Regions from separate parts of the Sphingobacterium sp. UME9 genome, predicted to be linked through region 3. Evidence: riboswitches for the same ligand, from Rfam matches in the RefSeq annotation. Region 3 holds a riboswitch; each other region holds the start of a gene.
The links. Region 3 has a riboswitch for S-adenosylmethionine ahead of A9970_RS22540 (5-oxoprolinase). Riboswitches for the same ligand answer to the same signal wherever they lie in the genome.
Positions count from the first base shown of each region.

Region 1 (10,782 bases), 290 kb from region 3:
ACTCAATGATATCACCCTATGGTCGGGAAGTCCTCAGGATGCCAATAATTATGAGGCCAGCAGGTATTTGGATAGTATTCGAAATCTGATCAAAAGTGGGAAAAACGACCTCGCTCAGCGTCTGATAGACCAGCATTTTATCTGCAAAGGCCCCGGATCGGGCGGCAAGCAATGGGGCTGTTATCAAGTGCTCGGCAATCTGATGCTTGCCTTTGACGGACAAACGGATCTCACCGCAGTGCAGAACTATCGCCGGGAATTGGATCTCGATAAGGCGATGGCAAAAACAAGCTATGAGCTCAAAGGCGTCAGGTATAGCCGCGAATATTGGACAAGCTTTGCTGATGACCTGGGCGTTATTCGTTTACAGAGCAGTAAAAAAGGACAGCTAAGCCTGGAAATCAAGATTGACCGTCCCGAAAGGGCTACTGCCAAGACCGAGGATGGCGAGCTTGTTTTAGTAGGACAATTGGACAATGGTGTAGATGGTAAAGGAATGCAGTTTAAAACACGTGTCCGCGCGCAGATAAAAGGAGGGAAACAGCTGGTAAAAGGACAATCTATTGTTATTCAACAGGCTGACGAAGTGCTGATTTACGTGGCAACAGATACTGATTTTAAAGGTAAGGATTTTGAGCGTACGACAGCTGAAACGCTAGCAAAGGCGTTGAAAAAATCCTATAGCCAGCAGTATGCCGAACATTTACGAAACTACTTGGCAAAGTTCAACCGCTTGTCGCTCCAGTTAGGGCAGTCGAAAGATGACTTGCCGACCGATCAGCGTTTGGTGGCCTTCGGTAAAGAACCGGATCAGGATCCAGGATTAGCAGCTCTATTCTATCAGTATGGTCGCTACCTTAGTATCAGCAGTACGCGCTTAGGCTTGCTACCACCAAACTTACAGGGCTTATGGGCAAATCAGATTCAGACGCCCTGGAATGGGGACTACCACCTGGATATCAATGTGCAGATGAACCATTGGCACCTCGGGGCGGCCAATCTGGGCGAGCTCAATGAGCCCTTAGTGGGGCTTGTGGAAGGCCTTATGGCTCCGGGGGCAAAAACCGCGAAAGCGTATTATAACGCACCGGGATGGGTGGCCCATGTGATCACCAATGTATGGGGCTATACCGAACCCGGAGAGTCTGCTTCCTGGGGCATTGCCAATGCGGGCTCGGGCTGGCTCTGCAATAACCTTTGGGAACATTACCTCTATACCGAAGATATCGACTATCTACGGCGGATATACCCGATTCTCTATGGGGCAGCACAGTTTTATTCCAGTGCCCTGACCGAACATCCAACCAAGGGCTGGCTGTTGACTTCGCCCTCTGTATCTCCCGAAAATTCCTTCAAGCTCCCCAATGGGCAGCAGGCAAATGTTACGATGGGGCCAACGATAGATAATCAGATCGTACGCGAATTATTTGAAAATATCATCCATGCAGCGGGATTATTGGGCAAACAATCGGATCCTTTTTTAACGCAGGTTGCGGCGCAACTGAAACGTTTAGCACCAGCTGTGCAGCTCGCCAAAGATGGCCGCATCATGGAATGGATCGAAGATTATGAAGAGGTGGATCCGCAGCATCGGCATATCTCGCATTTGTACGGTTTGTATCCAGGCTATCTGATTCGTTATGACGAACATCCAGACTGGCAGCTTGCCGCTAAAAAAAGCTTAGATGTGCGGGGGGATGATGGACCGAGTTGGGCCATTGCCCATAAACTACTCTTTTGGACCAGATTGCATGAAGGCGAACGGGCTTATAAATTATTTCGGCAACTCATGACCCCACGTGTCGATACACATATCAATTATGGCGCCGGTGGTGGTGTTTACGCCAATTTGCTAACAGCAGGCCCCCCATTTCAGATCGATGGTAATTTTGGTGGAGCAGCTGGCATTGCTGAGATGCTGGTACAGTCCCATCAGGATACGGTGTATCTTCTACCGGCGGTGCCTCAGGCCTGGAAAAAAGAAGGCCGGGTGAGGGGCATGCGCATCAAGGGAAATCACACACTAGATATGGAATGGAAAGATGGTAAGATACTGAACTATCAGATTTATTCAGCCAAATCACAACAACTTAACGTATGTATAGATCATAACTGGATCGCCTATCGTACAAAAGAAAAATAACAAAACATAGCGTCCTCAAGAGAATTGGATCATGCAATTTTTTGCATGATAGGGGATGCTCTGTGCCAAAAATTTCAAGATAAAAGCACCTTATAAACAAAAAAAGTAAATATGAAAACAGAAAAGACAAGACAATGGCCTTTGATCAAGGGCCTGTCCTTCGGTCCTGAGGCCAGTATAATGGCACTCTGTCTTTCGATAGCTGTACCCTACACGGGCTCAGCAGCATCACTAAGGACGACAGACCGTCGTTTTGCATCAACAGAAAAAGCCCCTTACACCGTCCTCGATAGGATAGGTCAACAGCGTACGATAAAAGGAAAAGTGCTGGACAATACAGGGCGCCCGCTACCCGGTGTGACAGTACGGGTCAAAAATACAAGCCAGGAAACGCAAACGGATCAGCAGGGGCAATTCGAGCTCAGCCTGACGGGTGGAACTGCCGTACTGACGTTCTCTTCACTGGGATTTGAAACCAGGGAAATGGCTGTTGCTGCCAATGAGGGAACCGTGAATGTGCAGCTGAACGACGCTTCGTCGAGTTTGGAAGAGGTCGTTGTGGTCGGTTACGGTACGCAAAAGAAAGTAAACCTAACTGGTGCTGTGGCTACAGTGAGTGGCAAAGATATGATCAAAAGGCCCGTTGTCAATACGGCTTCCATGCTGCAGGGGGCAATCCCGGGCGTACAAATCAATCAGGGCTCGGGAGAACCGGGCAATGAAGGCGTATCCATCCGCATTCGTGGTAAGGGCACCTTTAGCGGCGCCGGATCAGATCCCCTGGTGCTCATCGATGGTGTGCAGGGCAAATTCTCCGACGTCAATCCCAATGATATCGAAAATGTCAGTGTGCTGAAAGATGCAGCCTCCGCAGCAATCTACGGTTCGCGTGCAGCCAATGGCGTTATTCTGATTACGACAAAACAAGGGAAATCGGGAAAAACAACCGTTCAGTATGACGGAAATGTGGGTATCTATAAGCCCACGAAAATGTTTGATCTGATCACCAATTCGGCGCAGTATATGGAATTATACAACGAAGCACGTAAGAATTCCAATCTCAACGATGGCCTATATCCCGCCGATGTGATTGCTGCCTATCGCAATAGCAACGATCCTGTAAAATATCCAAATACGGACTGGCTGGGGCTTATTTTCCAAACGAAACCCACTTATACCCATAATCTTGGTATCCAGGGCGGAAACGAGAAGACAACCTTTAATGTTGGCTTGGGTTATGTCAATCAGGATGGAATGATCAAAGGTTTTAACTACGACCGTTATTCCGCCCGTCTCAATCTGACGACCAAAATCTCGGAAGGTATTAAATTCGGAACAAATATCTTGCTCAAAACAGGACATACCGAATCTATTCCAGGCGGATCCAAAGACCTGTTCCTTTCGGCCATGTCGCAGGCACCAACCTATGGCCCATTTTTGCCGGATGGTAGCGGGCGATATACTTACAAAGCTTACGACTGGGAGTACAACAATAAAAATCCTATGGCCGTATTGGATCGGAAATTCACGTACAATACCGATGACTATGCAGCCAATTTACAGGCTTGGATGGAGGTACAGCTGTTTAAAGGTCTTTCCTGGTATACCAAAGGTGCCTATAATTTCAATATGGACAAGTACAAGGATTATAAATCAACGTTGGATGAATATTACTACCATACGGGCACGCTGGGAACAACACTGGATCTTGGAAAGGGCCTTACGGATCAGGATCAGCAAACGATATACACCAATTTATTTACTTACCTCAACTATGATCGCGCGTTTGGCGCACACCATTTCAAAGCTCAGGCCGGATATAGCATTGAAAAAAGTAAGTATACCTACCTCCAGGGCTTCAGACAGAATTTTGTCGACGATACGCTAACGGAATTAAATGCGGGGGGATCGGATATTCAACGGGCAAACGGAACCGCCAACCAATGGGCGCTGATCTCTTATTTCGGCCGATTGAACTATGATTATCAGGGGAAATACCTCTTGGAAGCCAATATGCGCTACGATGGTAGTTCCAAGTTTTACGGTAAAAACCGTTGGGCAGCGTTTCCTTCTTTCTCTGCAGGCTGGCGTGTATCGGAAGAATCTTTTGTTAAGGAATTCGCTTCCGGTTGGCTGGATAATTTGAAGATCCGTGGATCTTGGGGCCAACTCGGAAATCAGAATACCGGCAACTATCCGTATCAACCCGTATTGGGACTTACCGGAAATTATTCTTTTGATAATAGTACGCTAAATTCAGGTGTCGCTCAACAAGGGTTAAACAACCCGATTATTAAATGGGAAACAACAACGATGACCGATGTGGGATTGGACCTGAGTCTGTTTAAAAATTTAGATATCACCTTTGACTGGTATAAAAAGAGGACGACTGATATTCTAAGGCAGTCACAGATTACTGCAATCGTTGGTTTGGGAGCACCTTACGTAAATGATGGAATTGTCGAGAATAAAGGTGTTGAGTTGGGAATTACTTATCGTAATCAGATTACTACGGGAGCATTGGAAGGTTTACGCTATCAGCTCGGTGCAAACCTCGATCGTTTCAAAAACAAGCTGGTCAAATTTGGCGAGCCTGAAATCGGCGGCTATACGATCAAAAAAAATGGCTATGCGATGGACAGCTTTTACACCTACGAAGTCATCGGCATATTTCAATCCGATGCCGAAGTAGCGGGCGCGCCTAAGCAGTTTAATGATAATACACTACCAGGAGATCTTAAGTATCGGGATGTCAATGGGGACGGAAAAATAGATGCGAACGACAGAACAATTATTTCCGGTGTAGATCCAAAACTGAACTATAGTTTTAATCTAAGTGCAAGTTTTAAGGGCTTTGACTTTTCGGCTCTTTTACAAGGAGTATATGGCGTCAAATCCTATGTTTCGGGCTGGGGCGTAACGCCATTTGTACAGGGTAGCCCGCCGACAAAAGATTGGTTAGACCGTTGGACACCTGAAAACCCTTCGACAACGATGCCCCGTATTTATTGGGGTTGGAGTGCTCCAGAGAAATTCAGCCGTGCTTCCAGCTATTTTATACAGGATGCTTCATACTTCAGGTTGAAAAATCTTGTGTTCGGATACACTTTACCTGAAGGGCTGTTGAAAAAATATAAAATTGACCGCCTAAGGGTTTATTTTTCGGGTGATAACCTCCTTACTGCGACCAAATTTAAGGGCTTGGACCCTGAACGCTATGGAAATGGTGATCTGGTGCAGTATCCACAAAACAAGATTTATTCATTTGGTGTACAAGTTAACTTTTAAGTGCTATGAAAAAGAAATTTATAACAGCGTTGATGCTATCCGGACTATTTTTGGGTTCCTGTAACAGTGCCTTGGACCTCAATCCTTTGGATCAGATCGCTTCGGACAACTATTTTAGCAAAAAATCGGATTTTGATAATGCCTTGGCGGGGGTATATGCCTCGTTGCAGAGTGAGGCTTTCTCCTATGGGATGCCTTTCCGGGACTGTCTGACCGACAATGGCTACAATCAGTTCAACTCAGGTAGCGTCAATGAAATCGTAGGTGGGAATTTAAATCCGACCACAGGGGGGTATGAAACCGGAATTTATAACGATGCTTATGTGGGAATAGGACGTGCCAATCGCCTGATCGAGAAGCTTCAGAGCTATAACGGCTCCGATATGAACGATGGGGAGAAGAAGAACATGGAAGCCGAAGCCCGCTTTATCCGTGCTTTTGTTTACTTCCAATTGTACAGTATTTATGGTGAGGTGCCGCTTGTGCTGACTTCCCTCAGTCTGGAGAATCAGCGTCAGCCAAAGGAAACTGCAGAGAATATCCTAAAACAGATTCGGGCCGATCTGGATTTTGGGATCGCCAACTTAGCGGCTAAGCCGTATTTCAATAATGGGGGGCATGCGACCGCAAGTTCAGCAAAAGCCTTGAAAGCACGGGTTTTACTGTTTGCGGCTTATGGCGACAAAGGGCTGCCCGATTTAGCAATCTTGAAAGAGGTAAAAGACTTATGCACCGATGTCATGAAAGAGTATACTCTGAGTACGGCTTTTGAAAATGTCTTTCGCGATGCAACACAGAAGAACAATACCGAGATTATCTTTTCGGTCAATTTTCTGGCACCGAATAATACAGCCCCCTGGGACATGTATTTAGGCGATTGGATCGCTGCTTCACCTTTACAAAACCTGGTGGATACCTATGAATGCAAAGATGGTCTGCCTTATGGTGAATCACCCTTGACTGACCGAGCCAATCCCTTCAAAGATAGGGATCCGCGCTTGAGCAAAACAATTTTCGTGGATCATCCTGACTTTGGCGGCGGTAAGATCCATACACCGTCCAATCCGCGGCCTACAGGTTATGGGGTGTTGAAATTTTTGGATCCGGCCAACTTACCTTTTGGCTTTTCAACATTGAGCCAACAGGATGCGGTTGTACTGCGGTTTGGGGAGGTGTTATTGATGTATGCCGAAGCACAAAATGAAATCGCCGGACCAGACCCATCGGTTTACGATGCCATGAATACCCTGAGGAGCCGCGTTCAGATGCCCGGGTTCCCTGCCGGTTATACCAAGGAAAAAATGCGCGACCGTATCCGCCACGAAAGAAGGGTTGAACTTGCTTTCGAAGGACTACGGCATTACGACCTGATTCGTTGGCATATCGCAGGCGAAGTACTCAATGCGGTCAAAGACAGTAAAGTGCCCTATCATTTTGAAGACAAATTTTACCGCTGGCCATTACCACAAACAGAAATTGAGAAAAGCGCAGGTGTGTTAATTCAGAATCCAAACTATAAATAATAAGATTATCGCCTTCTTTTAAATCGGCAATTTCCTAAACCAACCACAGCAGCGCGCACGAAGTCCTTTCGATGCGCGCTTTTTTTGCCGATAACGATTATTGTAAAGGAATCAGGACATTCTGTTCCAAGCGTACAGGGACATGCTTCACCGAGGTAAAACCGTCTTCCTTGGAAATGATGTTGGAAAGATCCAGTCCTCTTTTGGAGAACGTACTGATCAAAGCTGTTCTAAAGGTTGCCTTGGCTGAACCCCAGCCTTGTCCCAAGATGGTGTCATTGTTGAGCTGTATCAGTTCATCTGTTGAGTAATAACTGAATTTTTCCAGTAAGTGTTGGTAAAGATTTGTTGTAGTAGCCATACAATTTAAAAATTTAAAGGATTAAACCATAAACTGTATCCAGATCTTGTTGGGAAAATAATCGTTCAGCGACGTTTATTTTGGTCGAAACCCGTATTAATTTACCACCGCGGTGCCTGCACTCGGTTGGTATTGCATCATGCAATTCTGAATACTCTACAAATATAGTAGATTATTTTTTATAATAAAAAATATTTTTGTTTTTAAGGGTAAATGAACGTTAGCAACAGGAATAGGGCGGTCAAAAGCGAGGCGCGTTGTTGGCTGTGATTTGGTTATGAAGCGGATAGCTGGACGAAAAATTTATCATGTTACTGTAATCTCATCGAAAATACTTTTAAAAACAGAGATAAGACAATACTTTTGCGCCATGAATAGAATTGCGGAAATTAACGAATACATTGCTGCCGAACGCGAGGTATTATTGCAACACCCTTTGTATCGTAAGATCAAAACGATCAAGAATCTACGTTCTTTTACAGAAGGGCATGTGTACGCTGTATGGGATTTTATGTCTTTACTAAAAGCTTTACAGATTAAATTGACCTGTACGACTTTACCTTGGTTTGCGAGTGAGCATCCATCAACACGCTATCTAATCAACGAAATTGTATTGGCTGAGGAGTCGGATGAATATATTGATGGCCGCCGTTTGAGCCATTTTGAGATGTATCTGGACGCCATGGATGCCATGGGTGCCGACCTTCATCTGGTCAACAAATTTATTGCTCACGCAAAAAAATCGAACAACATATTCGATGTCATTGCAACGACCACATTGGACAAGCGGATCAAAGACTTTTTGAATTTTACATTCGAAGTGATTGCTGAGGGCGAGGTGCATAAAATTGCTGCTGCATTTACATTTGGACGCGAAGATCTTATCCCGGGAATGTTTACCTCTATTTTGGAAGAAATTAAAACAAACTTCCCTACAGCCAATCTGGACAGCTTTATCTATTATTTTCAACGTCATATTGACCTTGATGGCGATGAGCACGGGCCTTTGGCGATGCAGATGATCACAGATCTCGGGAAGGACGATGAGGTTAAATGGACAGAAATGAAAGAGATCAGTAAAATTGCGCTACAAAAAAGAATACAGTTGTGGAATGCAATAGAAGATTCCTTATACGGATAATCTATTATTATACCGTCGAGAAAGGCCTTTCAAATCATGATTTGAAAGGCCTTTTTTATGTGCTGTAAAAAAGGATATTGTAAGGGCTTCTTGGCAGATATTGGTCTTTTTGTTTGAATTGATGAAAAAATGTCTTTTTTTCATAACATATTGGCGTTTGTGAAGAAATCCAAGTTCCAATAAGTGTCTAAGTTTGCAACGCAAAAAAATTACATAGCACACGTGAACTTTTTTCCTCCCTATTGGGCAAAAGGCATACTAACCATGGGATTGTTAGTATTCGCTATTTCGGACACCTTCGCCCTCGATTCTTTGCGCATGTCCCTGAAAGACATGATCAACAAAGCGCTACAGAACAGTAAATACATTGAGCAGTCCTATTTGCAGCTCAAAGAAACTGAGGTGGCAGTACAGCAGCAACGCATGGAGTTGCTCCCTAAGATTTCCGCCAGAGCTTCTGCTAGTTATGCAAGTAATATGCCTGTGTATGACCAGGGTCTTTTAAATAAACCTTCCCAGCATGATATCATTCATTACTTGTACGATAGCGGCCTGGATTTTTATCTGAACCTCTACAATGGGCATCGGGACCTAATGAAAATTGAGTCCAAAAAATTGGAAAATGAGCTGGCCAGAATCGATTGGAAGAATGCCGCAGCGCAGACGAAATTGGAGGTTTGCAATCTTTTTTTGGATTTGGAACTGTCGTATAGTAACCGATCTTTAATTGAACAGGATATTGCTGATCAACGGGTACAGCTCAAAGAGATTGAGCATCTGTATAAGGCGGGCGTGGTATTACACAGTGACGTCTTGCGTATTTCGTTGGAGCTTTCGAAGCGGGAACTGTTGCTCGTGCAGATCGGTCATGATATTCAGGCTGCAAATCAGAAGCTGCAGCTTATTGGCGGCATTACAGCGGAGATTGTGCCCCTGCCCGAGCAGTTTCAAGTGGAAAACCCCAGCTATGAAGCGCTTGTTGCCGAAGCGCGAAGCCATGCTTTTTCCCTCCTAAAATCCGAACAGGAAGTGGTTTTGAAGAAGTTGTCGGTCAAACAGGCACGATCAAATTATCTTCCTGAGTTGGGATTGACCAGTACATTCACCTTTGCCAATCCACAGGTTTTCTTGTATCCCTATAATCCCAGCTGGTATAATCTGAGTATCACAGGACTCAAATTAAACATACCGATCTCGGCTATCTATCTCAATAAAAACGTGGTGCGCGGAGCACAGATCGCATTGGATCGACAAGAGGTAAAACACCATCATGAAGAGGAGATTCTGGAAAATCAGCTGTTACAGGCCTTGTTGGATTATCAATTGGCTATTAAGCAGCAGGAGGTCTGTCAAAACAATAAGGCGTTGGCGCAGGAAAATGCACGAATTATAAAAAACAGGTATTTTAAATCATCGGCTTTGATTACAGATCTCTTGGATGCTGATATGCAATACCTAAAAACACTTTTTGATCTTGAAACCGCACATATTGCGATACAGAAACACTATTATTTTATCGAATTTTTGAAGGGTACTATCTAATGAAACCTAAATCACGAAGAACAGTTGTGGAGGCACAACTCACTCGAATTACCAACTGGTTGGCTGGAATTGTCTTGTTGGCCTTGTTGTTATGGGGCGCTCAAGCATTATGGATGCGACTGCGGTATATCTACACAAATGATGCACAGGTAACGCAATATATCAATCCCATTGTTTCTCGGGTGGGAGGATATGTGGTTTCTGTGCATTATCACGATCATCAATTGGTTAAACGGGGTGATACCTTGTTGCTTATTGATAATAAGGAATATAAATATGAGGCTGATCAGGTAGCGGCATCCGTCAATAAGGAAGCTGCAGAGATCAATGTTCTTCATAGTCAAAAGGAAATTCTTCAGGCGGAACATGAATCTTTACGCACCTCCATTGCTGCCGGGGAGGCTCGGGTAACCAAGCAACAGTTGGAATATGATCGATATAATTATTTGTTTCAGGAAAAGTCTGCAACGGCACAGCAGCTGGAGGATGTAAAAGCGACGTTGGATGTGTATAAGAGTGAGCTGGCTTCGTTAAAGCATAAATTACAGGCTTCACAGGAACGTGTGCATGATGTGGATATGAAAAAAGGTGTGGTCGATGCCGAACGTGTTCGTTTAACGGCAGCTGTCGGCCGTAAAAGGCTTGATGTCGGCTATACCGTTATTCGCGCACCTTACGATGGGCAGATTGGCAAACGCACGATTGAAAAAGGTCAAATGATAAGTGCTGGCGAAGTTTTGGGCTTTATCGTTAATAGAGAAACCCCAACCTGGGTAACGGCTAA
Region 1 is NZ_LZZP01000013.1:517,317-528,098, forward strand. Features, by position in the region: gene A9970_RS21290 (glycosyl hydrolase family 95 catalytic domain-containing protein) at 1-2,143, shown strand, start outside; gene A9970_RS21295 (TonB-dependent receptor) at 2,255-5,431, shown strand; gene A9970_RS21300 (RagB/SusD family nutrient uptake outer membrane protein) at 5,437-6,954, shown strand; gene A9970_RS21305 (5-oxoprolinase) at 7,052-7,315, opposite strand; SAM-I-IV-variant riboswitch at 7,382-7,475, opposite strand; gene A9970_RS21310 (DUF3050 domain-containing protein) at 7,686-8,456, shown strand; gene A9970_RS21315 (TolC family protein) at 8,721-9,998, shown strand; gene A9970_RS21320 (HlyD family secretion protein) at 9,998-10,782, shown strand, end outside.
Region 1: linked by a shared signal. The riboswitch ahead of A9970_RS21305 (5-oxoprolinase) and the one ahead of A9970_RS22540 (5-oxoprolinase) in region 3 are both predicted to bind S-adenosylmethionine.

Region 2 (10,782 bases), 700 kb from region 3:
GTTTTTCGTTATCATCCTCCTTTTGTGTGTTGGCATACGTTGTATAGTTGCGGTAAGACAACAGTGCCATAGCGCGTGCAACTTTTAAACCCTTAGCTCCACCATCGGGATGATTAGCGTAAAAGGTTCGATCAGTTGTTATGGCAAGACGTTGACTTTCATTGAATGCAATACCCCATGGTGAATGGACGGCATTTGTTCCAACGACGATTAGATGGTTGATGGCTATACTGTGCGATACGGCCCATTCCAATGCTTGTTGACCGCCCAATGAGCCGCCAATAAGGATTTCTATTTGTTTGATATCCAGGTGGTCTGCAAGAAATTGATGTGCATTGACCAAATCCCTTACTGTAAATTCAGGAAAAGATAGGTAGTAAGGCTGTCCAGTAGCTGGGTTTACAGATAGCGGATTACTGCTATTATATGCTGATCCTATGACATTGGCGCAGATAATATAATAATCGTTTGAATCAAACAATTCACCTGTTCCAAAAAGACCGGACCACCAATCCAGTACATCTGCATTAGCCGTAAGTGCATGGCAAACCCAGATCACATTACTGCGATCTGCGTTGGGTTTGCCAAATGTTTCATAACTGATTTGTAAATCAGTAAGCTCTCTTCCATTTTCAAATACAAAAGGCTCCGGGTGCAGATAAATATGCTTACTCATTTTACGTTTACGTTTTAAGCCGAAAAAATCTGATTATTTAATTTTATCAAAAGCTTGTTGTAAATCAGCTTTGATGTCATCAATATGTTCTATTCCTACAGAAAGACGTAATAAACCTTTGAACACTCCAGCATTGGCTTGATCTTCATCACTCAATTGTTGGTGAGTAGTCGCTGCTGGATGGATAATCAATGACTTCGTATCGCCAACATTGGCCAAGTGACTGATTAATTCTAAGCTGTCGATAAAGCTATTGGCCTTCTGTGCTGCGTCACCCTTGAGCTGGAAAGAAAGCACCGCACCATAGCCATTTTTAAGGTATTTTTGTGCGTTAGCGAAGCTCGGAGAGCTTTTTAAGCCCGGATAGTTTACTTTTTCTACCTGTGGATGCGCCTCAAGCCATTTAGCTACCTCTAAAGTGTTATCTACATGGCGTTGCACCCGTAAAGACAGCGTTTCAAGCCCTTGTAATAATAAGAATGAATTGAAAGGGGAGAGTGCTGGCCCGAAATCCCGAAGCCCTTCCACACGTGCCCGAATGGCAAATTGAATATTTCCAAACGGTCCGCCTTCACCGAAAACTTCGGAAAAAACTAAGCCATGATAGCCTTCAGATGGTTCGGAAAATTGAGGGTATTTTCCGTTGCCCCAATTGTAGTTTCCGCCGTCGACGATGACACCGCCAATGCTTGTGCCATGTCCACCGATCCATTTAGTAGCCGATTCAACAACCACATTCGCACCGTACTCCAAAGGTTTAAATAAATAACCCCCAGCTCCAAAAGTATTATCGACGATTAACGGTAAGTCATATTTTTTTGCTACGGCAGCAATTTTCTCAAAGTCTGGAATATTGAAACTTGGGTTTCCAATTGTTTCAACATAGATGGCCTTTGTTTTATCATCAATGAGGGCTTCAATTTTATCTGCCTCGGCGTCCGTTGCAAAACGAGCTTCGACGCCCAGGCGTTTAAAAGAAACTTTAAACTGGTTGAATGTACCGCCGTATAAGTTGGATCCGGCAACAAAATTGTCACCACTTTCCAAGATATTATTTAATGCAATAAACTGTGCTGCCTGGCCAGATGCAACAGCAACAGCAGCGACTCCACCTTCCAGTGCCGCAATACGTTGTTCGAAAACATCCGTAGTAGGATTCATAATCCGTGTATAGATATTGCCGAACTGCTTTAAAGCAAATAAGTTCGCGCCGTGTTCGGCATTTTCAAATACAAAAGATGTTGTTTGATATATAGGAACTGCTCTAGATCCCGTAGTAGGATCAGCGACTTGGCCAGCGTGAACCTGAAGAGTTTCGAATTTTAAATTTTTGTTTGAAGACATAATATATCAGATTTTAAGGGTTCAAAAAGAAATTGCTAAGTAAAAAGAGAAGCATACACACCTCGTTGAAGGGTCTGTTAAATCTTTATCCAAGAAAAAGGAAATGATTTTTAACAAGCATGGAAGTGCATATGCATACGCATTCGCATCAATACAGTTGTACGATGACTTACACTTTCGCTTATCGTGTGGTTCACTTGTGTTGAACCTGAATTTTTAATGGACTTCAGTAGTTTAATAATCATTGTCTTATGTCATTTATATGCTCCAAAACGATATTGTTTTGGACAGGAATTGGCACCTTTTCAAACAAATTGAAGGTTGCCAGTGGGTCATTGAGCCAGTCTCTCGCCACTTCTTTATAAATCAAGACCTACTGATTAAGGGAGGTGTTGATTAGAAATCTTCTTTCGAAGACGACACAAATATAAACTCTTTTTTTATTAAAGCAAAAGAAAAGCTATTTTTTAGTTAAAGGAATTTTAAATAACATACCGATCGGGATCGCATATCGTCGGATGAAACCGGATAAATAACTGTCAATCGGGTATTATGATTTCTTTAAGTTGATCCGTTCCGCAATTTGATTTAAATCTGTTAAAAGAGGTTTAAGTGCATCAATTCTACTATGGATATCATACGCTAGGTGGCGATTCGTCTTTTTGCTTAACGATAGTGAAAGACCCACCAAATGGGAGTTGACCTGATAAGAGAGTGCTTGAAAATGGTGGATATGTGACCAATCCATCCATTTGTGTTCGGGTTCTTTTTTCATTTGATTTATAGCGTCTGAAAATAGCGCCATGGCAGTCTGCGCTTTTTTGCGAGCCAGTCGTATATCAAAAGAACTTTGTTTCTCGTCCGACAGACGGTTATTGATGGTTTGGAAATAATGCTCGTTGTAAAGGGATACCTCTTTTGCCAGCTGAACCATGCCTGTGCTTTGGCGTACAGGTATCAAGAAATAACCTGCTATAGCCAAGAATGCTCCAATGAGTGTGAAAAGTATTCGGCTGCCTAAAATGAGATTGATATTGCCTTCAAACAAATTGAGCGCAATCACAATTCCCAAGGTAATAAAGATGACACTGACCATATAATTAGATCGGTTGAACAAAAAGAATCCGAAAAGACCTAATGCAGCTATGGTAAGGAGAGCTGGGAGAAAATGAATAGAAATTAAGCAGAATATACCAACTATTATACCCGAGAATGTGCCTACAATACGCTCTATATTACGCTTTTTTGTCATTGAAAATGCTGGTCTGGCAACAATGGCGATCGTCAGTAAGATCCAATAGGTATATTTAAAATCCAAAAATAAAATACCGATCAATGCGCCTGTTCCAAAAAGAAGAGCCATTCGAACTGCAAATCGGAAAAGCGGGTTATTCAGATGGAGTTTACTTTTTAGATCAGCAAGATTGCGCAAAGGTCGATTGATAAATTGCTGGTACTCACTGCTGTCAATCTTATCCTGAATTTCCTGATTTTGATAAAAAGCTACCTGAATTCGGCTGAGTACTTCAATAATTGCTTCGATGTTGCTTATGATCGAACCTAATATACTTTTTGCTTGACTGGCCTGCTGCTCTTGAATTTCTTTTAAATCCTGTAAGAGGGCATTTATTTTAAAGTTATTATGATATAATTGATGCGCATACCGAAACCTCTTGTTAGGTTGTGAAAAGCTATCAATTTCTAAAGCTAATAATTTGATTGTGTGACGAATTAAAGGGAGGCTGCCTGTGTCTGCAAGATTTTTGCGAATCGCATCATAGTCGTGATCAAGCGCAATGATTAACTCATGGAGGTCAATTAATCCATAAACTTGACTGAGCCAATAATTGCTTTTATGCCACTGTTGGCTTATGATTTTTTTTTCTCGAAAAAGAAGGGACCTGATTTGTTCCTGTTGTTCGCTGATCTGGCCATGAATTTTGCCTACGCGGCTGTACGTTATATTCAAAGGAATATCGGGATCGTAAGACTGTGATCGTATCAATAGAAATTGGGACAATCCATGAAAACCATTGGCCATCGCATGTTTTAGCGAGCGATAAGGTTGTATATAGGCTTGTAAAAGGCTAAAAAAGTAGTATATAATGGAACCTGTTGTAATCTGTAAACTAACCGCAAAGGGGTGTTGCGGGGCCATTCCTATAACAAAACTCATGAGAATCAATGTCATGTTTCCAATTGCAGCATAACGAGCTCCAAAAAGACCGTATAACGTACATATAAAACCGGCCGCCGCTAGCAGTATAACCAAGGGCCAATGATACGGAAATACAATCGCTGTAAACAAGGATGCAACAAAGAAGGTGGGAATACATACGAGAGCAGAAGAAAGTTTATCTTTTCTGTTTCCAGGAGGATCTGTGAGTGTTGTTAACAACGATCCGACACCGATTCCAATAGCCGTGCTCGCTTGCGCTCCCAATAAATAGATCGCCAAACTTGGCAAGATGCTGATGGAAACATTACGTAATGCGTCTCCAGAATGCTCGCCATGCATAAATCGTATCATAAGGATATAAATACGGTAGAATCTTTTCTTCAATGATACAGTGCTCATTAATCAGTTTACTAATTTTCTGTGCAAAAATACAAATATTATGCTTAATATTTTTTGTATACAATTTATTTGTTTTGATTTTAGTTTATTTTTTGAATTTTTATTTTGATTCGATGTGCTTTTCTTGCGCTGTGCTTTTTGGAGATTCAAGATTAGCTGGGATGATTTTACCGGCTTTAGCATCGATCAGTGAAGGATATGGTTTACCGATGTTATTTGGTTGTCTACCGAGTGAATCGGACGATCTATCTATTTCTACTGGTCAACGTGTAATGAATACACGAGGTTTGTTGTCATTATTATGAAGTTGACTATCTAATCGATAGCCTAAAGAAATTACATTATGAAACCACAAAAAATTAAATTGCTCTTATTTTCTCTTATTTTATTCCTGTTTTCTATTGCCGGACCCGTTTCAGCACAGTCTGACGGAGGGGAATTACGTACAGTCGTTGTTGGACAAGACAATCAGCCTATTGTAGCTGCAAATATTTCACTGTTTCGTAAGCCCAATGATATCTTGTTAAAAGGAACTTTATCCAACGAAAATGGAGAAATTGTGTTGTCTGCGATCCCCGAGGGCAAGTATAGCTTACAGGTGTCCACAGTAGGGTATGCTGTTTATCGTTCTGCTGAAATGGTCCTGAGTGTGGGAGATCTCAAGGTGCTGGATACCATTCGTTTACAGGTAGAAAGTAAAGTGCTGAGTGAGGCACAGGTGATCGGTAAGAAACCATTGATTGAAAGTCATCTTGATAAAGTTGTCCTCAATGTTGAAAACAGTATTTTGGCAACAGGGAATAACGCATTGGAACTCCTGCAAAAGGTTCCAGGGGTAACTTTAGACAATAAAAAGATCAATCTACGTGGAAAAAGTAATGTGATTATCATGATTGATGGTAAGCCTACTTATCTTTCTGCAGATGAAGTATCGCGATTATTGGAAAATACAGCTTCCAATGCAATAGCATCGATCGAAGTACTCACCAATCCACCCGCAAAATACGATGCCGCAGGGAATGCAGGAATTATTAATATTAAGACAAAGAAGAATACGCAATTTGGAAGTAATGTTAGTTTAAACCTCAATTTAGGGCAAGGTAAATATACAAAGGCGGATGGCGGCTTTCTAATAAACCATCGTAACAATTGGGTGAACTTATTTTCTTCCTATAACTACGCAAATGCCTTAGGATTTAATGATTTAGATATCGATAGGGCTGTAGATACCAAAACTGGGACGACTTTTTTTAATTCGGATTCTTATTCGAAATTCCGTTATCGAGGCCATAATTTCAAATTTGCGGCAGATTTTAACCTGGGGAAAGAGGAGGTCATTGGATTTGTGGTTAACGGTAACGTAAGTAATGGCCATTCAACACGCGAGGGAAGCAATCTGATCGCCTCTCAAAAAGGAAAGCTTGATTCGATTGTATTAGGAAGCAATTTGTCAGATTTTAAATACCATTACCTCACTTATAATCTTAACTATAAAAAGACATTTGATACCTTAGGGACTGAATTGACCGTTAATGGGGATTATTCATATTCGAAAAATAATGACAATAGCACTGTTGGAAACCGTTTTTTGGACGCAAATTGGGAAGAATTTAAATCACCGAATATTTTCCGGAATGATATGCTTTCTAAGACAAAAATTTTGGTTTTTAAAACCGATTTTGTGCATCCTTTTAATAAAACGACGAAACTTGAGGCGGGCTTAAAATATAGCCGTGTAAAAACAGATAATAATTTGTTATACGAAGATCAGGATCAGCAAGGCGAGTTTGTGCAAAATAATGGTCAAAGTAATCAGTTTTTGTATAATGAAAATATAGCTGCAGCTTATTTCAGCCTAAATAAATCATTCGGAAAGTTTTCGGTACAAACTGGACTGCGTGTTGAAAATACGAGCTCCCTGGGAAATTCGGTGACGCTAGGGCAACAAACAAAACGGACCTATACCGATTTTTTCCCATCAATATTTGTACAGCAACAGATTAATGATAATCACAAGCTTGGTGCGAGTTATAGCAGACGTATTGACCGCCCTGATTATGGGTCATTGAATCCCTTTGTGTATTATTTGGATCAATACACGTATCAGTATGGCAACCCTTATTTAAATCCACAATATACTAATTCGTATGAAGTAAATTATACTTTTAAAGATCGCTATTTATTGAGTTTGGGCTACAAGAGGACCAGCGATGCCATCACTCAGGTCATAGAAAGCAATTCGGAGACCAAAGCTATTGCACAGACAGACCGAAACTTGGCTTATTTTGATTATTACAACATGAATGTCAATATACCAGTTAAGCTTTTTAAATGGTGGAGTATTTCTAACAATGCCAGCGCTTTTTATAATAAGTTTAGTTTTGATGAGCATTCCGGAGCGCAACGCCAATTGGAAAAGTTATCTTTCCAGGTAAGTTCCAATCATGATATTCGAATTGGGAAAACAACAAATCTGGAGCTGACAGCCAATTATTTTTCGCCAGCAGTATATGGGGTATTTAGTTTTCAGTCTTACTATGGTATCGATCTAGGTGCTGGAAAAACATTTCTTGACAAAAAATTGAATGTAAAGTTGGCTGTAAATGATGTGTTGAATACAAGAGGTCAGCGCAGATTGTCGAGTTATCAGGAAAATGGATACTATCGTATACGAAATGGATATGATAGTCGGGTTATCCGATTGTCAGTTTCTTATCGTTTTGGTAATATGAATATTAAGTCAGTCAATAAGAAGGCTGGTAATAATGATGAAGATAATCGGTTAAAAAAATAGGAGCTACTGTTGTGAGGGGAGATAAGGAGCGAGAGATAGCGAACGTTTCCCTGAAACAAAAAGAGCCTGCGATATCGCAGGCTCTTTTTGTTTCAGGGAAGTTATCTTAACTTAAAAATAAGATCTCTCTCAATTTTGGAAGAGGCCATTTTTTGTCATCAACAATTTTCTCCAATTTGTTGACATGATAACGGATCACATCGAAATATGGTTTAACCGATTCATCGTAAGCGATTGATCTTTCACGTACGTCATCAATTTGGTTTGCTTTTTTACGTTCCTGACGCATTGCTTCAGCTTGCTCCAAGATGGTATTTACGTGTGTTGAAATACGTTCTACAAAGTTCAATTGAGAGCTGAATGCTGCCTGCGCTAGACCAAGATCTTTTAATCCTTTGACATTTTCAATCAATTCGTTTTGATAAATGAAACATGCAGGAGCAATTTGGTTGTTAACCATCTCTTCGATGACACGTGCCTCAATTTGTAATTTTTTATAGAAGTTTTCAAGCAAGATTTCGTGGCGAGCTTCTGATTCACGTTTGGTATAAATACCTAGTGATTCAAACAGGGCTAAAGATTCTTCTTTTACATAAACATCTAATGCTTTAGGCGTAGATTTGATGTTAGAAAGACCACGTGCCTCAGCTTCTTTTTCCCACTCTTCGCTATATCCATTGCCTTCGAAACGGATTGCTTTTGAATCTTTGATGTATTTGCGGACAACATTTAAGATTGCAAGATCTTTTTTAATGCCTTTTTTGATTTGTTTATCTACTTCCGTTTTGAACTCGATCAATTGTGCTGCAACGATTGCATTCAATACGGTCATCGGTAAAGCAGAGTTTGCAGAAGAACCAACAGCGCGGAATTCAAATTTGTTACCAGTAAAAGCAAATGGTGAAGTACGGTTCCGGTCTGTATTGTCCAATTTTAATTCAGGAACTTTAGGAATACCATGCCATAAGTTTGCCTCTGCTTTTACTTTTTTAGCAACACGAGCAGATTCAACTTCTTCCAAAAGCTCATCCAATTGAGAACCTAAGAAAATTGAAATAATTGCTGGCGGAGCCTCATTTGCACCTAGGCGGTGATCGTTGCTCGCACTAGCGATAGAAGCACGCATCAAATCAGCATATTCATAAACAGCTTTAATGGTATTGACAAAGAAAGTCAAGAACATCAAATTGTTTTTAGGCGTTTTTCCAGGAGATAATAAATTTACACCGGTATTTGTGATTAAAGACCAGTTGTTGTGTTTACCAGATCCGTTGACACCGGAGTATGGTTTTTCATGCAACAATACTTTGAAGTTGTGTCTTAAAGCAACTTGTTCCATGACATTCATCAACAATTGGTTGTGATCGATAGCCAAGTTGATTTCTTCGTACATTGGAGCACATTCAAATTGAGAAGGTGCAACTTCGTTGTGACGAGTCTTTAAAGGAATACCTAATTTTAAAGCTTCATTTTCCAAATCCACCATGTAAGCTAATACGCGCTCTGGAATCGCACCAAAATAGTGGTCTTCCAATTGTTGGCCTTTTGCCGACATGTGACCAAATAAAGTACGGCCAGTTAACTGAAGATCTGGACGAGCATTATATAAGGAAAGGTCAACCAAGAAATACTCTTGTTCAATACCAAGAGAAGCGTTTACTTTAGTGACCGATTTATCAAAATATTGAGCAACATCTGTTGCAGCTTTATCTACTGCGTTGATCGCTTTCAATAAAGGAGCTTTATAGTCTAATGATTCACCCGTATAGGAAACAAAAACTGTTGGAATACATAATGTTTTACCAGCGCCTGTTTCGTAAATGAAGGCAGGAGAAGATGGATCCCAAGCTGTATAACCTCTAGCTTCGAAAGTATTACGGATACCACCATTTGGGAAAGAAGATGCATCGGGCTCTTGTTGAACTAATGCGTCAGCTGTAAATTTTTCAATTGCTTCACCGTTTTCGTCTGGCTCAAAAAAAGCATCATGTTTTTCAGCAGTCGAACCTGTCAGCGGTTGAAACCAGTGTGTGTAGTGAGAAACGCCGTGGTTAAGTGCCCAAGTTTTCATGGCCTGTGAAATGTGTTCAGCCAAATCTCTTGAAATAATCTGTCCCTCTTCAATGGATGCAACTAACTCCTTGTATGAATTTTTAGGAAGGTAGTCTTTCATTTTGTTTACGGAAAAAACATTCTTTCCGTAGATGTCAGTTGCTTTTTTAGTTTCAACTTTTTCAAATGAAGCAATTTGGCGTGAGCCTGCTGCTTCTACTGCTTTGAATCTTAGGTTCGACATTTGTATTTTGTAGTTAAATTACAGTTTTGTTGATTTTGTTTTTCAAAAATATTGTGTTTTTATTGAAAACTGAAATTTTTTTTGATGTTTTTTGTGAAATAATTTGAAAATTATGGTTTTTGGCTAATAAAAAAGGTGTGATTTATATAAATCACACCTTTTTTATTGTTTTGTATTACAATTCGAATCCCCAGTCTATTCCTTTTTCGGTGGCAGGTACTCCTTTCTTCATCCAAGCAGGAGCGGGGGCACCTTTTAGGAAATGATCGAAGAATTGCTGTTCCCGAATTTGTATATCCTTGCGGTTTTGTCGGAGTATGAGGTTATGTTCGTCACCATTATAATTCAGCATCCATACGGGTTTGTTTAATCGGCGCAATGCAGTAAACATTTCAATGCCTTGATACCATGGCACGGCCCCATCATTGTCATTGGCCATAATAACAACGGGAGTTTTAACTTTATCCAAATGGAATAAAGGTGAGTTTTCGATGTATAGTTCAGGAGCTTCCCATAGGGTTTTTCCAATGCGGCTTTGTGTATGTTCGTATTGGAATTGGCGCGACATACCGGTTTGCCAGCGTATTCCGCCATAGGCAGATGTCATGTTGACAACAGGAGCACCAGTCCAAGCCGCAGCATACATATTGGTCCGCGTAATGAGGTGAGCAACTTGATAGCCGCCCCAACTTTGCCCCTGTATTCCCATTTTCGTACTATCAACCCATGCATTCTGAGCGAGGTTTCTCATCCCCGAATTGATGTATTCTTCAGCTGATTGACCCGGGTGACCTGTTTTGTAGCTTATATTTGGTGCAAATACAAGGTATTCGTTACTTACAAAATAGGGGATGTTCAAACGTGATGGCGTAGGAGCAGGAGGTTGATACGTATATAATCCATCTGAAAGCTTTTCATAGAAGTAAGCTATAATGGGATATTTTTTTGCAGGATCAAAATTTTCTGGTTTATAAAGAATTCCCTCAGCCTGATTTCCTTCAGGCGTTGTCCAATGAACAAGCTCTGCTGTTCCCCAATTGTAATTAGCCTGTTGGGGGTTAATATTGGATAGCTGTAATTCGTCTTTGAACTTG
Region 2 is NZ_LZZP01000013.1:1,504,497-1,515,278, forward strand. Features, by position in the region: gene metX (homoserine O-acetyltransferase) at 1-676, opposite strand, end outside; gene A9970_RS25480 (O-acetylhomoserine aminocarboxypropyltransferase/cysteine synthase family protein) at 710-2,020, opposite strand; SAM riboswitch class I at 2,276-2,388, opposite strand; gene A9970_RS25485 (FUSC family membrane protein) at 2,571-4,598, opposite strand; gene A9970_RS25490 (TonB-dependent receptor) at 4,942-7,392, shown strand; gene A9970_RS25495 (glutamine synthetase III) at 7,499-9,688, opposite strand; gene A9970_RS25500 (prolyl oligopeptidase family serine peptidase) at 9,864-10,782, opposite strand, start outside.
Region 2: linked by a shared signal. The riboswitch ahead of A9970_RS25480 (O-acetylhomoserine aminocarboxypropyltransferase/cysteine synthase family protein) and the one ahead of A9970_RS22540 (5-oxoprolinase) in region 3 are both predicted to bind S-adenosylmethionine.

Region 3 (10,782 bases):
ATGGGACCGCAACATGGGTTCCACACCGCCGATACCACTCAGTACCGACACTGTAACCAGCTCTCTTTGCTGATAGGTGAGTACATCACGTTCAAAAATATCTGCAAATAGGTGTTCTTTCAGAAAGACCTCAATAGTCGGTGCGAATGCGGCATAACCGGTTTTCGGTCCGGTTTCCTTATTACCGCTCAGTTGCTCCAAAATTGCTTTACCGCGTTCGTATTTGCTTTTTTCACTGACAATCGGCGATGCATCAGCGCCCAACACATCGGTAATTCCTTTTGCCTTGCGCTCATCCAGTACAGCCATAAATGTCTGTACCCCTCTCAGACTACGCGGAAAGCCGGCGTAGGCATATACCTGTATCAACGCTTCTTTGATCTGGTTGATGGTAAGCCCTGCATCAAGCCCCGCATTTAACTGATCTTTCAGTTTTGATAGTTCTCCTTTACCTGCCAATCCCGAAATGCCTACGATAGCCTGTTCTTTGCTGTTCAAACTTTGCTTTTCTTTGGTTTGGGCGCTGGCAGCTGTGGTGAATACAACAGTTATCAGGACCAGCATCGATTTTATTTGTTTTAACATAACCATATCTTTTTTTGCTATTAACGATCTATTTTCGTTTCGATCAGATTTGATAATACAAAGTTCCTAATCAAAAATTGGGATAAAGTATACGTATTACGGAATTTGCTACCAATATCACTGTTTAGCCAGCATAATCATTAGAGAAGCAGCTTATTTTGTATTATTGTGGTATCAACATAAGGGAACACTTGATGAACTGTAATCTCCCCTAAAAATAGCTACGATCACTAATGTAGTTTTATAAATTAGAGACCATGAAACTGGGGTGCAATCCGATTTCTTTTTTGACCTGATTTGGCATATCTTTATACTTGTGATTCCGTATTACCATTTTTCTTTTTTGAATATCACATTATTTTATTGAATAGGTAATGAAAGTAAAAAATACCGACAATTCTGAGCATTATATTTGGGGTGAAAATTGTGATGGGTGGCACTTATTGAAGTCTGATTCTTTAAGTGTGATTCAAGAGAAAATGCCACCTGAAACAAAAGAAAGTTTACATTTTCATAGTAAGGCACAGCAATTTTTTTACATATTAAAGGGTACAGCAACTTTCGAAGTAGATAATGAATTATATGTTGTTGAAGAAAACAATGGCTTTCATATCCAAGCAAATCAGAAGCACAGAATTTTCAATAGAACTAATCAAGATTTAGAATTTCTTGTTATTTCACAGCCGAAATCTCATGGAGATCGAATTAATTTGTAATCGTTCATTAAAAATAAAGTTCGTTTGGCCTGCTAAGCTCTTTTTATTTTTAACACTATTAAGCTGCTCAACGCAAAAGAATCTTGATGACTTTGCTGAAATAGATCGAAACAATTGCAGAAGCTTTAATCAGCAAGGCAAAGGATATACAGAAAGCGAGGTTGCATCATTGATACATGGAAAAGTAAGATGTAAGTTAACAACAAATCCCTTTAGAAGTTTATTCCAAAGGGATTTACTTTTATTTATTTGTATACCCGTTCGTATTGTCATGATTTAGACTGAAGATACGATGCGCATATTTGCCATTATCTTCTTGATTCCTGCCCCGAATTAATCTGAAAACTTGAATATAATAAATTGGCTTGTCCAGAGATACAAAAAATTAATTAACATTATTACACGGGCTGAATGGATCGAAAACTTCTGGGTTAAGTTATGCTAAGACATTAAAGTCTGCTCAAAGATAAAGGCCTACTTTGATAAGAAGTTACAGGCAAGGTCTGAGCAGAAAAACAGTTTATATAAAAAAAAGACTACTAAAAAGGTAGTTTTTTTTTGAAATTGTGATTCTTTATATTTATCTTTGATTATCATAAAATTTTTTAGGTTTATAATTGGTTATTTAAGGTTTTCATTCTCCCCGTTTGAAAACCTTTTTTGTTTTAAAAAGTACATTAATCAATGGTATCCCATATCGCTTCAAATCCATATCGATGATAACATGGGATAGATTTACAAAAAAGTCTCATCGATCAACTTTTGAATGGATAAATTGGATCTGTGGTTTATGGAACACCGTTGTGTCTGGAGGTACGCTGCTTGTTATCCAGACGTTCCCCCCGATCACCGAATGATGTCCAATACGAGTATTCCCACCCAATATTGTTGCTCCCGCATAAATAATCACATGATCTTCAATAATCGGATGTCTTCGCTGACCGGCTAAAACCTTGTCAACACTAAGGGCTCCTAAAGTAACCCCCTGATACAGCTTTACGTAGTCGCCGATAACCGCTGTTTCGCCTATAACCAGACCCGTTCCATGATCGATATGAAAGTGACGCCCAATGGTCGCTCCCGGATGGATATCTATGCCTGTACGTTCATGCGCATACTCAGTCAAAATACGGGGGAACAAGGGTACCCGATCTAACCAGAGCTGATGGGCCATGCGATACATGCAAATCGCAAGAAACCCCGGATAAGTACGTATAACCTCACTTAGATTGTTGGCAGCGGGATCGCCATCCAGCATAGCCTGAGCATCTTCAAGCATCAGATGATAGATATGCGGGAGGTTTTCAAAAAAACGTTGGACAATTTCGCGATGATCACAGCTTATACAGTCTTTGCTGTTCAGCAAAAGATCATATAGCTCATTTTCCAAAATTGTAAAAGTTGCTTTAACGGCTTCTACCGTAAGCAGCTTTTTCGAATTACGCTCTGGAAACATAAGCCGAAATACATCTCTTGCCCATTCCCAGATACGAACGTTGCTCGGCATATCATGCGCAGCCTGTTGTCTGGCAAATAAAGTACTATAAAATTTTTCCATTTCTTCTTTTTTATACTGATATCCTGAAAAAGCTGGCAGCTAAACGATCCCCCTAACCGCCAGCTGCCATACTTTCAATTAGTAAAATCGTTTGTTTCGACTGACCAATCTCTCCACCGTCAACGCGAGGAGATCTATCTCCTGATGTGTATTGTAGAAGGCAAGGGAGGGTCTTACCGACGACTCATACCCTAGTCTCCTCAGGATTGGCTGTGCACAGTGATGACCTGTCCGAACGGCTATACCTACTTCATTCAACGCCTGACCGACTTCGTTGTTGCTGTATCCTGAAAGGGTAAAGGAAAGTACACTGGTTTTTTCTGTCGCTGTACCGATCAAAGTAACCCCGGCGATCTGGTTCAACGACCTGGTCGCATAATCCAATAGATCATGCTCGTAGTGATAGATGTTATCAATACCGATAGCCTGCACGTATCGGATTGCAGCCCCCAGGCCAACAGCATCGGCAATATTGCCAGTACCGGCTTCAAAACGATTGGGCACAGCATGAAATTCTGTCTTTTCAAAAGAAACATCTCGGATCATGTTTCCTCCGCTTTGGTAAGGCTGGGTATTGTTTAGGATGTCTTCTTTGCCATAGAGCACACCGATGCCTGTCGGGCCAAATATTTTATGTCCAGAAAACACAAAGAAATCGGGATCTAGATATTGGAGATCTATCGCAATATGGGAGACCGACTGGGCCCCGTCCAACAGTACTTTGGCCCCTACACGATGTGCCGAGTCAATAATGGCTTTTGCCGGTGTTATTGTACCCAGCGCATTACTGACATGAGTAAAAGAGACTAATTTCGTCCGGGAACTGAGCAGTTTGCTATACTCATCAAAAAGCAAATTCCCCTGCTCGTCAACAGGGATTACCCGGATCTTAAAACCTTTCTTTTGACTCAATTGCTGCCAGGGAACTATATTGGCATGATGTTCCAGATAGCTAATTATAATCTCATCATCTGGACCTAAATGCTGGTCTCCCCAACTATTGGCAACAAGGTTGATAGATTCGGTCGTGCCACGCGTAAATATAATCTCATTGGGTGAACTTGCATTTAGAAAGTTTTTAATGACATTTCGCGATTCTTCGTACGCATCTGTAGCACGTGCAGCAAGTTCATGTGCAGCACGGTGTATATTGGAATTTTCAGTCTGATAAAAGCGCGATATCCTATCGATAACCACTTGTGGTTTTTGAGTCGTCGCGGCATTGTCCAGCCAAACAAGTGGCCTTCCACGGACAGTTTCTTGGAGAATAGGAAAATCGCGACGAATTGACTGAACGTCAAAATGGGATTTCAACGTATCGTAAGGCAAGGTAGGCGTATTTTCAAAGGCAGCCCCTGACTTTATGAAATAGAATGAATTTGCACTATCGGCCAGTGGTATCTGGGCAGTGTGTATAAAACCACTTAATTGCTGCAATGTCCCTCTTAGTGTGTCAAGTGGATTTTCATGCGTTTCTGCAAAGGGTAATTTATTGACCTGTGGTTCTATATCAATGCCAGTAGCAAGAGGAAGAACTGGGTTGTAAATACCTGGCTGACTGCCATTCCCAGCTACAGGGATAGTAGCATTTTCCCTATGAAAACTTGGATCATGAAAACCGATTGCTGGATCTTCTAAATGGAATTCTCTCAGTTTAGGATTAGAGACCGGTTTTTCAGCATAGATTTCCTGTCGGGGAAGATCCCGAGATACGAGGTTTTCCGTTGGAATTGCCTTAAAATACTTATTTGCTTCTTCTGTTAGAAATCTTTCGAAATCAATATCTAAATGAGACATAGTAAAATTTTTTAAGGAATGATCTATTTATAATTGTAGCTGTGGTATTGTGTGATGTCAACATCGTCCAATACAGCCACAGCATCGTCTACGAGAATGACCAGTGAACAATATAAAGATATCAGGTAAGAGGCAATGGCTTTATCATTGATTCCAGTAAACTTGATGGATAGGCCCGGCGTCTGTTCACCAGGTAAGTTAGGCTGATAAAGACCGATTACTCCCTGACGTGCTTCTCCTGTGCGGATTAACAGAATTTTGGTCTTCCCATTTACAATAGGCACTTTATCACTGGGAATCAATGGGATGCCGCGCCAGGTTAAAAACTGTGAACCGAAAAGTGACACCGTAGGAGGTGGGACACCACGACGTGTACATTCGCGCCCAAAGGCCGCAATGGTGAGGGGATGAAGCAGAAAAAATCCAGGCTGCTTCCATACTTTTGTGATCAATTCGTCCAGGTCATCGGGTGTAGGAGCTCCAGATCTGGTCTTAATAATCTGTTTGGCAGCGACATTGCTCAAGATGCCGTAATCAGCATTGTTGATGAGCTCACTCTCCTGCCTTTCTTTAATTTTCTCAATTGCCAAACGTAACTGTTCACTGATCTGATTATAGGGCTTGCTGTAGAGATCAGAAACCCGCGTATGTACGTCTATCAGTGTATTGACCGCATTTAAATTATACTCCCGTGGACTTTCGTCATAATCAACAAATGTATGTGGCAAAACACTCTCATCACGTCTGGAACAGTCTACCTGAATACTGTCTTCGCCGACAACTTTGTTTAATCGAAACACGCCCGATTCCACAGGTGTCCATTGCAATAAGTGTACTAGCCATCGGGGTGAGATACTTTCAAGTTGTGGAACGGTTCTGGTGGCAATTGCCAGGTGTCGTGCAGCGACATCGCCCAAGGCGGTCTGTTGTGTTAGTTTTTCACTCATATTGTAAAAGTTTAATGAAATTTGGAATAGATTAAGAACACCTGAAAAAGAGTGCGAATTCGATAGTAGACTCTTTTTTAAAAGAAGGATAGAAAGTCTATCTTAATTTTAGAGCAGACTTTTCAGTCTGCCCCTCATTATTTAGTTTAATAAATCAATTAGAAAGGTCGTAATAAGTACTTTAATTCTTAAGCAATCGGCACAAGCCTATTGTCCTCCAATCTCACCGCAACTTGTTTTACCGATGTAAAACCGTCTTCTCTCGAAACAATACTTGATAGATCAAGGCCCTTTTTGGAAAGGGTGCTTAACAGAGCGGCTCGAAATATCGTTTTGGATGATCCCCACCCCCGGCCCGACACCGTATCATTATTAAATTGGATTAATTCGTTAATCGAATAATGAATAAGCGTTTCAGATAAGTGTTCATAAAGACTTTTTGTTGTTGCCATACAATTTAAAAATTTAAGGGTTAAACTATAAATTGTATTCAGTTTTTTGGCCGAAACCCATATTATTTAACCACCGTGGTAATCCTACTCGGTTGGTATCGCGCGATGCAATTCTGAATACTCTATAAAGTTAGTAGATTTTATTTAAATTCTCTTATCTTTTTGAAAATAATCGTTTTATTTATTTTTTATCCGCTTTTAGCCACCTACATTTCGCTCTTTAGAGTAACAAATTGCTCTTTCATTTAATTACTTCGCGTACAAGCTATCAGAGTTTAAAACAAAAAAATAGCTAAATCTAAATTAAAGATTAGGCGTACTTGTCAATGGAGTAAACAAATTGACATTGAGCAAGTTTATCTGTGACCAGCTCCTGGTTTTGAATACCCAAATAGAATTACCTCTTGGGATTTAATGCGAAGCTTTGTACCTGAATATTCGGATCATGTCCCCAAATTGGTTTTTCCATCATCATTGCTAATTTCCTCTAAAAAAAGGAAATTTTAAATTCCTTCTTAAAAAAAGAAGGTGACCTTTTGGGGCCACCTCCTTCTTAATCAACACATATAACTATTATTTTTTTAGCATACCTACACCTGTGATATCTTTAATACCGGTAAGTTTAAGTCCACGTTTAGCCGTATAATTATCCGCATCGATCACGTATAAGTAAGAGACGGAGGCTTGTCCCTCTTGCATTGGTAAGTAAGATTTACCATCTGTCGTAAAGAGCGGAAATCCATAACCTGGATCGGTGATTTTAGTGTCTACACCCGAAATCCATTTGAATTCCTTTTTAACAACATCTGCAATGGCCAGTTTCACACCACTAGCTTCGGCTTGTTTCGCGTCCCGTGGCACCATCACCAACACAAACTTATTGTCTTTAATAAAGAAACCTGCACGAATTCGCATGTTTGCAACTGCTTCAACATCCCAATAATAATCCTTATCAAAAGCATCATTTTTAATTTTCAGAAATGCAGAGTGGTTATTACTAGACTCCACATCCCCATTTGAAAAGGCATAAATATCGCCCGTAGAAACCTGTCCCAATCCAATGGTATTATAATATTGTCCAATAAAAGGCATGCGTTTGTCTTCGATTGTTTTCTCAAACTTTAGGTTCTTATCAAAAATTGCCACGAAAGCATGATCCTTATAGTCAGCTTTATCCTGAACGCCGGTTCCACCATATGCCGGAGAAAGTGGCGCATAAATTTTATCACCAAATTCAAACATCGCGTATGGCCATCCAAAATAATTCTCAACATGCTTACCGTCTACGTAGATTAGTTTTTGATCTACTTCCAAGGTCTTGTCAACACGGTTATCGGCAATATTTACCCAGTAAGCTGTACCAGGTGTGGTCAACGAACGCCCGATATTATAGGCAATAAGGTGGTCCTGAGCTTTGAAAGGTAAAAAGACATTTACTGATTTGATGTTAAATGCTCCCGTCTTTTTCAATAAATTGTCTGTACCCAACTGAAACACCTCGGCGTTACCAGGATCACCCCGATTATATTTAAATGTTACGGCCTTATTGTTCAATGCATACATTGTACCACCTGCTGTCTCATAGCCATTTCCTTTGACTGTGATTTCTCCCTCATCGAGACGGTCTGCCAGGAAAAGATATTGTTTGGATTCTTCCGCAGTTGCGGACATGCCCGCAATGACATATTTTTTTGAGCTACTATCATCTGGAGGGGTTCCTCCGCCATTAACATTGTCTTTGCTACAGGCTACCAAGCCTAATAATGAAAAGGTAGCTAACTGAATTAATAATCTATTGATTCTCATAAAACACTATTTTGATTAAACATTAATATTTCATTTTATAATTTTGACCGTACTTACATGTTAAATAGGAAATACCTGAATTTTGCATTAAATGAACGGCTTGGTTTCTGCAATTTGAAGTGATCATACAGCAATTCATCAGTCAGGTTCATGCATTCCAACGTCAGGTTATATTTTCCACCTTTAAAGCTGTAAATCATATTTGCGTTGTGATTCCATTGTGTTGGTATCGTGATTTTAGTGCTTGCGTTTCCAAGGCTCGGCCAGCCTTCATAATACTCGTGCGTATAATAAAGTTGGTATCCAAAGGTGAGAGATCCATCTGCGCCAAAAGGTTTATTAAAGGTGTAAGAGGCATCCATATTGCCAAAAAGGTAAGGCATATTGGGCAGCCTGTCCTTATAGACGATACTCACCATATCTTCTTGTCCGCCTTCATATTTGGTTTGATTGATGAGATTTTGATAGCTCATATTTACACCAACATTGAACACATTTTTATATCTATACCGTATTGTGGCCTCCGCCCCTTTGTTGTTGACATCACGTAGATTGACTGTACGGGCGCGGGTAGAATTCATACTGCGCTTGAGTTCTGTACGTATGAAATCTCTCGAATATCGATAGAGCGCCGCCACATCAAACGTCAAGAAATGAATATCATTAAAGGATGGGCTGTAGATCATCCCAAGATTCAAATTGTCGCTATTCTCAGGCCTCAAACTCACATTTTGATCCAAAGCGTCCATATTGCCGAATAACTCACCGCTTGTAGGTACACGTATTCCATGCTCGTAAGATCCTCTAATCTGTAGTTTTGGCTGAATAAAATAGGTAGTTGCGAAGCCATAACCTTGCGTCGTAAAATTATTTTGCATCCAACCATAATCCTGATGGGAAGGATTATCGACATCATTGACCACACCGAAGGCTTTACTGTGCTGTGAATATAATTTGCCAAATGCCGATACATTTCCCTTTTTGGAATAATCAAATCGGTAAGAGAGGCCTAAAACATTTTTTTGCAACGAACTCGGGCGCTTATCAAAAAAAGGATCGGCATCATTTAAAAGATTTTTGCTAACACGTCTAAAAATCGTGTAGCTGTTATTGAGTACCAACGAATGCTTCGGGTTGATTCGGTAACTCAGATTGGCGGTAAAAACCCCGTCATTGTTTCTGTAGCGGGAGTTCATGCGATCGCGCTCACCCTGACTGGTTTTAGGATTGATCACCTGCCCCAACCAATTGTACCTTCTACTTGCTGTGTCTATGGTTTGATCATGCCCCAAATTAAAATTTCCGCTGAGATTTAGATCGAGTCCTTTAAGACCCAGATTGCGTTTCAGATATTTCATGGAAGGTAAAATTGTCAAACCTTTGGATTCACGCTCACCGTATACATCTTCCATGGTAGCTCCATTTTGAAGATCCTTTGCATACTCTCCGAGGTCTATTCCGATTAAAAACTGATCTGCCCATGCCTTATTACGCACGCCAGCGCCCAATGTCAGCATCTCATTACGGTAGCGGTCATGAAAACGGCGGGTTCGCACCATTTCCAATTGTCCACTGGCATCAATTGTACTTTCGGTTTCCACCCAATAATTGTTCTTTGAATAATTCTGAAACGCGTTAACCAAAAATTGGAACCCTTTTTTTGTATTTATTGCGGCATTTACAGATGTTTTGTGCGTGTTGAACGAACCATAGGAATAGGAAGCATCAACATAGCTTGTCTTACCCGAATTTGTCACAATATTGATCGCTCCTCCCAAAGCATCTGAGCCTAACTCTACGGGTACTACCCCTTTATAGACTTCAATCCTTTCGGCGAGATTGATCGGTATATTGTTGATTCGAAAGGCATTTCCCATATTTTCCATCGGGATGCCGTCAATAAAAAACTTGACCTGATTTCCACTGAATCCATTCAACATAAATTCCATGTTGGAGCCAAGGCCTCCGCTTTCACGAACCCGAATACCAGGCACATTATTTAAAGCTGTAGCTATATTAAGGGTGGTGTTGTGTAATTTCTTTGCATCAATCACCGAAACCTGATAAGCCTGTTCCCTCGCCTGCTGCAGTTCGGTCTTTCCAGAAACATTGACTTCATCCAGCGAATTATCTGCAGCTTCCAACTGAACACGGAGATTTTGATCCTGTACTTCGCCGATTTTAAAAGCGAAGTGATAAGTTTTATAGCCCAAAGCGGTCACTTTAAGCGTATAACTACCCGATTTCAAATGTGAAAAGTAAAACTTCCCCTCATTGTCTGCGTGCTGAGATTGCCTACCCGGTCCTAAAAACACGGAAGCATTGGGAATACGCTCACCGGTTGTATTCGTTATTGTACCTCCTAGCCTAAAGGATTGCCCAAAGAGCGTATGACCTGACATACAAAGAAGAAATATCGTAAAAAATGCAAAATGAATATGCCTTAGGTATGCTATGCTGTTTTTGTGGATTGTCTTTTCCATAGAATAGTGGGAAGTATAAATTATTATTCTTATTTAGATTAATTATAAATATCTTTGACGAGCACAAAATTATTAAATAGGATATAGGAACTCATGATGAATTGTGCGAAAAAACTGATTAAAAAAAAACAATATTAACGATGAAAGTATCGATCAATAGCATGTCTCCGAAGGGAATTAATTTTGTAAGTACATTAGAAGATGCTAAGAACACGGAGCGAAATCAGTTAAAAGATTTTTGCAGATCTCAGGAGCTCGATGGTGTTATTGATCAAAATAGGCTGATTGCCACGGCAGATATTCTTGTCACACATATCCTTATTTCGGCAAAAAAGACTATTCGATTTGAAATAGTGGGAACAAGGCCATGTGTAGAAATGTGCTTTTACCTATCGACCAGTGCCAGCTATGAAGCTGCTGACTCCAGTACATTGATAA
Region 3 is NZ_LZZP01000013.1:802,693-813,474, reverse strand. Features, by position in the region: gene A9970_RS22565 (carboxymuconolactone decarboxylase family protein) at 1-585, opposite strand, end outside; gene A9970_RS22560 (cupin domain-containing protein) at 960-1,301, shown strand; gene epsC (serine O-acetyltransferase EpsC) at 2,050-2,859, opposite strand; gene A9970_RS22550 (family 2A encapsulin nanocompartment cargo protein cysteine desulfurase) at 2,938-4,656, opposite strand; gene A9970_RS22545 (family 2A encapsulin nanocompartment shell protein) at 4,680-5,603, opposite strand; gene A9970_RS22540 (5-oxoprolinase) at 5,792-6,055, opposite strand; SAM-I-IV-variant riboswitch at 6,088-6,181, opposite strand; gene A9970_RS22535 (DUF4374 domain-containing protein) at 6,629-7,861, opposite strand; gene A9970_RS22530 (TonB-dependent receptor) at 7,915-10,344, opposite strand; gene A9970_RS22525 (AraC family transcriptional regulator) at 10,485-10,782, shown strand, end outside.